Regions from separate parts of the Streptomyces sp. Y309 genome, predicted to be linked through region 1. Evidence: riboswitches for the same ligand, from Rfam matches in the RefSeq annotation. Region 1 holds a riboswitch; the other holds the start of a gene.
What was found. Region 1 has a riboswitch for cyclic di-AMP ahead of AC0KTA_RS22360 (transglycosylase family protein). Riboswitches for the same ligand answer to the same signal wherever they lie in the genome.

Region 2: it holds a riboswitch for cyclic di-AMP, as region 1 does, so the genes downstream of both, AC0KTA_RS19790 (M23 family metallopeptidase) here and AC0KTA_RS22360 (transglycosylase family protein) in region 1, are expected to answer to the same signal.

What each region holds. Positions count from the first base shown of each region.
Region 1 covers NZ_CM160048.1:5,463,510-5,467,620, forward strand. Annotated here, with positions in the region: gene AC0KTA_RS22350 (cytochrome P450 family protein) at 1-624, shown strand, start outside; gene AC0KTA_RS22355 (LysM peptidoglycan-binding domain-containing protein) at 793-1,902, shown strand; cyclic di-AMP (ydaO/yuaA leader) riboswitch at 2,106-2,297, shown strand; gene AC0KTA_RS22360 (transglycosylase family protein) at 2,302-3,030, shown strand; gene eno (phosphopyruvate hydratase) at 3,405-4,111, shown strand, end outside.
Region 2 covers NZ_CM160048.1:4,881,831-4,885,941, forward strand. Annotated here, with positions in the region: gene AC0KTA_RS19785 (PP2C family protein-serine/threonine phosphatase) at 164-1,420, shown strand; cyclic di-AMP (ydaO/yuaA leader) riboswitch at 1,651-1,811, shown strand; gene AC0KTA_RS19790 (M23 family metallopeptidase) at 1,823-2,935, shown strand; gene AC0KTA_RS19795 (aldo/keto reductase) at 3,084-4,028, shown strand; gene AC0KTA_RS19800 (PrsW family intramembrane metalloprotease) at 4,056-4,111, opposite strand, start outside.

The DNA of each region.
Region 1 (4,111 bases):
GAGCCGGGCGACGACCTCATCTCCGGGCTCATCCGCGCCTCCGACCACGGCGAGCACCTCACCGAGAACGAGGCCGCCGCGATGGCCTTCATCCTCCTCTTCGCCGGTTTCGAGACGACGGTCAACCTCATCGGGAACGGTACGTACGCGCTGCTCACGCACCCCGAGCAGCGGGAGGAGCTGCAGCGGTCCCTGAGCGAGGGGCACACTGGGCTCCTGGAGACCGGCATCGAGGAACTGCTCCGCTTCGACGGCCCCGTCGAACTCGCCACCTGGCGCTTCGCCACCGAGCCGCTGCGTATCGGCGGCCAGGACATCGCCACCGGCGACCCCGTCCTCGTCGTCCTCGCCGCCGCCGACCGCGACCCCGACCGCTTCGAGCGGCCCGACCTCCTCGACCTCTCCCGGCGCGACAACCAGCACCTCGGATACGGCCACGGCATCCACTACTGCCTCGGCGCCCCGCTGGCCCGCCTGGAGGGCCAGACCGCCCTCGCGACCCTGCTGCGCAGGCTGCCCGACCTGCAACTCGCCGCCGCTCCGGAGGAGTTGCGGTGGCGCGGCGGGCTCATCATGCGCGGCCTGCGCACGCTGCCGGTGACGTTCACGCCGCCCGGCCGCTGACGGTGGGTCCGGTACGTGACTGACGTACCGTCACGGCTGTGACTTTCACGTGATCTGCGCTGCATCGACTTGTGACTGACGTTCGACTGCGGCTACGTTCACGACGGCTCGGCACCTCAGAGCACCACGTGCCGCAGCTGTTCTTGTCGTCGCTCGAAAGGCACGTGCATGCTCTCCGGCCAAGGCCGTCACCGCCGCCCCCGCCAAGCCCCGGCGATCGTCGTCGCGGCGGGCGTCACCGGTTCCGCCATCGCCATCCCGCTGCTCGGCGCCACGAGCGCGAGCGCCGCGGACGCCACCACGTGGGACAAGGTCGCGGAGTGCGAGAGCGGTGGCGCGTGGAGCGCCGACGAGGGCAACGGGTACTACGGCGGGCTGCAGTTCTCGCAGGAGACCTGGGAGGACTACGGCGGCCTCGGGTACGCGCCGAGCGCCGACCAGGCCAGCCGCTCCCAGCAGATAGCCGTCGCCGAGAAGGTCCTCGACGACCAGGGCCCGGACGCCTGGCCGAGCTGCGCGCCGGTCGCGGGCCTCACCCAGGACGGCGCGGCCGCGGACGTCGACCCGGGCCTGCCGCCCGCGCCGACGAAGCCCGCGGAGCCGTCGGACGAGACGAGCGAGAAGCCCACCGATTCCACCGGCTCCACCGACTCGGGTGACTCCGCCGACAGTGACAAGGGCGGCAAGGACGGCAAGAGCGGCGACGCGGACACCGACCGGGAGACCGGCAAGCACCGCAAGCCCGACAGCGGCGACAGCACCGGCACCGGCGGAAGCGCCGAAGACAGCAAGGACGGCAAGGCGGAGACGGAGAAGGGGAAGGAGGGGAAGGGCGAGCAGGGAGAGAAGGGGAACGCGTCCGAGGACGAGGACGGCAAGTCCGAGGGCCGTGACAGCACTTCGCCCGACTCCGAGTCCCCCGGCGCCTCCGACGGCTCCTCGGACCCGTCGGACGCGTCTGAGCGCCCCTCAGGCCGCCACCGCGGCTCCAGCGCGGACGAGGCGACGGAGGGCGACTCCGACTCGGGCTCCGCGGGACGGCACGCCTCTCGCGGTGCGGACCGCGACACGCGTGACGGCGAGCGCACCACGGACACCTACACGGTCCGCTCCGGTGACAACCTCTCCCGGATCGCCGACCGGCACGACCTTGACGGCGGCTGGTCCTCGCTCTACGCGGACAACAAGAAGACCGTCGGCTCCGACCCGGACCTCATCCTTCCCGGTCAGCGACTCGAGCTGAGCGAGAAGCAGGCCGCGGAGGCGGACCGGAAGTAGGCACGGCGGAGCGGAAGTTGACTGGCAGTTCGCGGTTAATGTCCGGTTTAAAGACGGTGAGAGGCAAGTGAGAGATGGGTCTCAGAAGCCCTGATCGTCTTTGTAATTCGGGTGATTGCGTGTCTACGGTCGTGACCGCTCGCCACAGCGGGCCCCGCCGGTCGGTACGCCGAATCCTGCCAACGGCCGGACGGGAACAGTCGTCGCTTCGAGCGCCGAAGGCAGGAGCGGGGGACCCAAGGTAAGCGCCGGGCCCGTCCGCCCCGCAGTGAGCAAGTGAGCCGCTGCGAGACGGACAGGAACGGCTAGGGGTTAAGTCGCACGCAAGCCGTGCGGCCGGGCACTCACCCGCCCGAACCCGACAGCTCACCTCGCAGGCGTCGGTGAGGGGATCACTCCATGCTGTTTTCCGGCAAGGGCAAGCACCGCCGTCCGTCCAAGGCCACCCGTGCCGCCACTGTCGTGGGCGTCACCGGCGTCGCCGTCGCCGCCCCGCTGATGGCGGCCGGCTCCGCGAGCGCCGCCACCGGCGCCGAGTGGGACGCCGTCGCCCAGTGCGAGTCCGGCGGCAACTGGTCCATCAACACCGGCAACGGCTACTACGGCGGCGTGCAGTTCTCCGCCTCCACCTGGGCCGCTTACGGCGGTACGAAGTACGCGCCCACCGCCGACAAGGCCTCCAAGGCCCAGCAGATCGAGATCGCCGAGAAGGTCCTCGCGGGCCAGGGCAAGGGTGCCTGGCCGAGCTGCGGCGTGGGCCTGTCGGGTGCCGCGTACAACGGCGGCGGCGCCGAGCAGCCGCAGCAGCAGAAGCCGCAGCAGCAGCCCCAGCAGCAGGCCAAGCCCCAGCAGCAGCCCCAGCAGCAGGCACAGCCGCAGGCCAAGCCGCAGCAGCAGCCGCAGCGGACCGCCCCGCAGACCGAGTCGAAGAAGACCGTCGAGACCCCGACCGGCAAGGTCGTGAAGAAGGGCGACGGCGAATACAAGGTCAAGTCCGGCGACACCCTCTCCAAGATCGCCGAGACGCACGACGTCAAGGGCGGCTGGCAGAAGGTCTACAAGCTGAACGGCGACATCATCGACGACGCCGACTTCATCTACCCGGGCCAGCAGCTGCACCTCAGCTGAAGCTGAGCCCCGGCCCCGCCTCGACAGGCAGGGCATCCCCGTCCCCACGGGTCCCCTCGCCCCGGTGCGCGTATCCCCCGTACGCACCGGGGCGAGGTGCTGTCCGCCTCCGGACCGCGCACCAAGACCGCCCTCGCGTCGCCCGGTCTGTACGCCATGGGCGAAGCTACCGGTCGGTAGAACCTGGGCTTCCGTCCTGATTCCCAGGGAATTGGCCCGCCCGTCGTCCCACGGGGCGGGCGGTCGGCTGGCCGAAGCTCCCGGGCCCGTTAGGCTCAGGAGACGCAGGGCCGATGAAGACCATGCAAGCCATGCGCAAGCCGCGCCCCCAGTGGCGCACGCCATGCGCCCCTAGCGTCACATCCCAGAAGGAGATGCTCGTGCCGTCCATCGACGTCGTCGTAGCCCGGGAAATCCTGGACTCCCGAGGCAACCCCACGGTCGAGGTCGAGGTCGGCCTCGACGACGGGTCCACCGGCCGCGCCGCGGTCCCGTCCGGCGCCTCCACCGGCGCCTTCGAGGCCATCGAACTGCGTGACGGAGACGCCAACCGCTACGGCGGCAAGGGCGTCGAGAAGGCCGTCCTCGCCGTCATCGAGCAGATCGGCCCGGAGCTCGTCGGCTACGACGCCACCGAGCAGCGCCTGATCGACCAGGCGATGTTCGACCTCGACGCCACCGACAACAAGGGCTCGCTCGGTGCCAACGCCATCCTCGGCGTCTCGCTGGCCGTCGCGCACGCCGCGTCCGAGGCCTCCGACCTGCCGCTGTTCCGCTACCTCGGCGGTCCGAACGCGCACCTGCTGCCGGTGCCGATGATGAACATCCTGAACGGCGGGTCCCACGCGGACTCCAACGTCGACATCCAGGAGTTCATGATCGCCCCGATCGGCGCGGAGTCCTTCTCCGAGGCGCTGCGCTGGGGTGCCGAGGTCTACCACACGCTGAAGAAGGTCCTGAAGACCAAGGGCCTGTCGACCGGTCTCGGCGACGAGGGCGGCTTCGCGCCGAACCTGGAGTCGAACCGCGCCGCCCTCGACCTCATCGTCGAGGCCATCAAGCAGGCCGGCTACGTCCCCGG
Region 2 (4,111 bases), 580 kb from region 1:
TCCGCGCGGCCCGACGCACCCGGGCGCGGCCGGGCCCGCCCGTCGCTCACCCGGTCGGCCCACATCAGGTCGCCCCGAGGCCCCGCTGCGGGAAGCCTGGGTGGGCCGACGCGGCACGGATGCGGCGGGACCGCGGCCGGGCCGCGGCGGGAATGGAGCGGTGGTGGTTGCTGTGCGTGGTGGGGGGCAGGGCGCTGCGCGCGGCGACGGAAACCCGGACAGCGAGCCGCGCCCCCTGGCGCGAGACCTCCCGCGCGAGGGCACCCACGTCCTCCGTGAGCGCGACCTCCCCCGCGAGCACCCCCACGTGGCCCGCGAGCGCACCCTCCCCCGCGAGCGCGCCCTCGTCCGTGCTCTGCCCCCGCTCCTCCTCGTCGCCGGCATCTGCTTCGACATGGTCACGCCGCCCGAGTTCACCGCGTCCCCGTTGTTCGCCGCCGCTCCCCTGATCACCGCCCCGTTCTTCCGGCTTCGCACCACCGTGGCGGTCGCTGCCGCGTCCTGCGCCGCCGTGCTCGGGCTGTGGCTGTCCCACCACGTCGGAGGCTCCGGCGTCCATGTCGTCACCGAGTTCCTGACCATGCTGACCGTCGGCATCCTGGCCGTCGTCATCAACCGCGTGGTGCGCCGCGGCGACGCCCGCCTCGCCTCCGCGCGCTCCATCGCCGAGGCGACCCAGCGCGCCGTGCTGCCGCAGCCCGACGCCCGCATCGGCGGACTCGACGTCGCCGCGCGGTACGAGGCCGCGCAGGCCGACGCCTTCATCGGCGGGGATCTGTACGCGGTGCAGAACACCCCGCACGGCGTGCGGCTCGTCGTCGGTGACGTACGGGGAAAGGGGATGGGCGCGGTGGCCGCCGTCGCCGTCGTGATCGGTGCCTTCCGGGAGGCCGCCGAGCAGGAGGCCACGCTGGAGGCGGTGGCGGAGCGCCTGGAGCGGGCCCTCGCGCGGGAGGGCATGCGGCGCGACGGGCTCGACGCCTTCGAGGGGTTCACCACGGCCGTCCTCGCGGAGATCCCGCGCGGCGACCACGGCATCGTACGGATCATCAACCGCGGCCACCCCGAACCGCTGCTGCTCCGGGCCGACGGGCGGCTGTGCGTGCTCACGCCGTCCGAGCCCGCGCTGCCGCTCGGCATGGGCGAGCTCGGCCGCTGGCCGGACCGCGTCGACGAGACCCCGTTCCCGCCCGGGACCACGCTGCTGCTGTACACGGACGGGCTCTCGGAGGCCCGGAACGAGCACGGCGAGTTCTACGACCCCGCCACCCGCCTCGGCGGCCGGATCTTCCCCGGACCCAGCGGCACCGACGCGCTCCTCGCCACCCTCGTGGACGAGGTCCGCCGGCACACCGGGGGCGGCGCCACGGACGACCTGGCACTGCTCGCCGTACGCCGCCCCGTCACGCCGTGTGACTGAACCGCACCCCTCCGCACAGCAGCTGACGCCATGTCAGTCAGCTGTGAAGGTCCACAACGCCGCGGTGCGTCAAGAATCGCGCTCAACTCGCCCTGTTCCAGCCGCTGATGTCCCTTGTGTTCGTGACGTAAGCGTTAACGATCAACCGGAACGGCTTGGAATACGGCCCCGCCGTCTATTAACGTTCGATAACGCAGCGCGGTCGTCCCAGCCGACACTCGAGTCGGCTCCGTGCGCACACGCCTAATCCCGCAAGGGAGCCGGGGAACCACCAACTTGGGGTGAATCGGTCATCTCTCGTACGGAAGTCTCGTACGCGGAGAGATGCCCGTAGGAGACCTTCCTGCTCCGAACCCGTCAGCTAACCCGGTAGGCGAGAAGGAAGGAAAGGAGTGCGCCCCCGTGGCGTCCAACCGGCCTGCCCCCGAAGCGCTCTACGTACCGAACGACTCCGCCGAAGGACCTGACGGTTCCCCCGGGTTCGCCGCGTACGCCCCCCAGGAGCCGTGGGAGGAGTGGAACCCCACCGCGGAGTCCGTCCGCCCGGTGCGAGGCCGGCACCGTGTCCACAAGAAGGGCGGCGGCGGGCTCGCGCGCAGCTCCACCGTCCTCGGCGTCGGCGTCATCGCGGCCGTGGGCGCGGGCGGCATCGCCACCGCGCAGGGCGGCAAGCCGCCGGTCTCCATCGCCATGCCGGACATGTCGGCGGTCACGGACAAGCTGCCGGAGGCCGAGTCCCTGCCGGGCGTGGGCGCGCTGATATCCGACGAATCCGACTCCGGCTCCGGCGAGAGCGCCACCACGACCGCCGCGGCCGCCGCCCCGCTCAGCTCCGCCGGCGTCACCACCGCCGACGCCGAGCAGGGCACCACCGGCGCGGGCGAGGCGCTGCGCGCCCGCATCATGCAGCAGGCCGAGAACCAGCAGAACCAGGCGGACGACGCCGTCCGCAAGGCGGCCGAGGACGCCGCCGTGAAGAAGGCGGCCGCGCAGGCCAAGGCCCAGCAGGACAAGGCCACGGCGGCAGCCAAGGCCAAGGCCGCCGAGGAGAAGCGCAAGAAGGAGGAGGCGGCCCGCAAGAAGGCCGAGGCGGAGCGCCTCGCCAAGCTCGCCAAGAGCTTCTCGCTGCCCACCTCCTCGTACACCCTCACCTCGCACTTCGGCGACGCCGGCTCCATGTGGTCCTCCGGCCAGCACACCGGCCTGGACTTCGCCGCCCCCACCGGCACGCCGCTCAAGGCCGTGCACACCGGCACCATCAAGGAGGCCGGCTGGGCGGGGGCGTACGGCTACCGCACCATCCTCGAACTCGAGGACGGCACGGAGATCTGGTACGCCCACCAGTCCTCGGTGAGCGTCAGCGCCGGCCAGAAGGTCACCACGGGCGACGTCATCGGCCGCGTCGGCGCGACCGGCAACGTGACGGGACCGCACCTCCACATGGAGGTGCACACGAGTGGCGGCGCCAACATCGACCCGCTGGCGTGGCTGCAGGGCAAGGGCCTCAACCCGTAGGACGCGCAAGGTCCCGCACGGGCCACGGGCCCGCAAGGTCCCGCCCCACCGGCCGCGGCTCACCCCACCGACTCCGGCGGTCCTGGCGACAACCCCCCGACGTCAGGGCTGCCGGAATTCCTTCTTCCGTGCGGGCGTTGAGTTCTGTATGACCACTCTTCGCCCGCTGGGCTCCTCCGACCTCGAAGTCTTCCCGCTCGCGCTCGGCGGCAACGTCTTCGGCTGGACCGCCGACGAGACCCAGTCCTTCGCCGTCCTCGACGCCTACACCGCCGCCGGCGGCAACTTCGTCGACACCGCCGACGTGTACTCGGCGTGGGTGCCCGGCAACAAGGGCGGCGAGTCCGAGACGGTCCTCGGCCGCTGGCTCGCCGCGCGCGGCAACCGCTCCGACGTCGTCATCGCCACGAAGGTCGGCGCCCACCCCGACTACAAGGGCCTCTCCGCGAGCACCATCAAGTCCGCCGCCGAGGAGTCCCTGCGCCGCCTCGGCACCGACTACATAGACCTGTACTACACGCACTACGACGACCCGTCCGTGCCGGTCGAGGAGTTCGTCACCGCTCTCGACGACCTGGTGCGCTCCGGCAAGGTCCGGGCGATCGCCGCCTCCAACATCACCGCCGAACGCCTCCAGGAGTCCCTCGACTTCTCCGACCGCGAGGGCCTCGTGCGGTACGTGGCGCTGCAGCCGCACTACAACCTCGTCTCACGCGACACCTACGAGGGCCCGCTCCAGGAGGTCGCCTCCCGCTCCGGCCTCGCGACCATCCCCTACTACGCGCTCGCCTCCGGCTTCCTGACGGGCAAGTACCGCCCGGGCACCGAGGTCGACAGCGCGCGGGCCGGCAAGGCCGGCGAGTACCTGGCCACCGAGCGCGGGCAGCGCGTCCTCGCCGCCCTTGACGAGATCGCCGAGGCCCGCGGCGCCCAGCACGCGACGGTGGCCCTCGCCTGGCTCGCCGCCCAGCCGACGGTGGCCGCGCCGCTGGCCTCCGCGCGCACGGTGGAACAGCTTCCGGCGCTGCTCGCGGCGGCCGACCTGGAGCTGACGGACGCCGAACTGGCGCGCCTCACGGCGGCGTCGGCGTGAGCCGGACGGGCTGAGCCGGGCCGGGCTTCAGGTGCGGTAGGGGTTGTACGAGGGATACGCGGGGGCGCCGGGGGTTCCTGGTG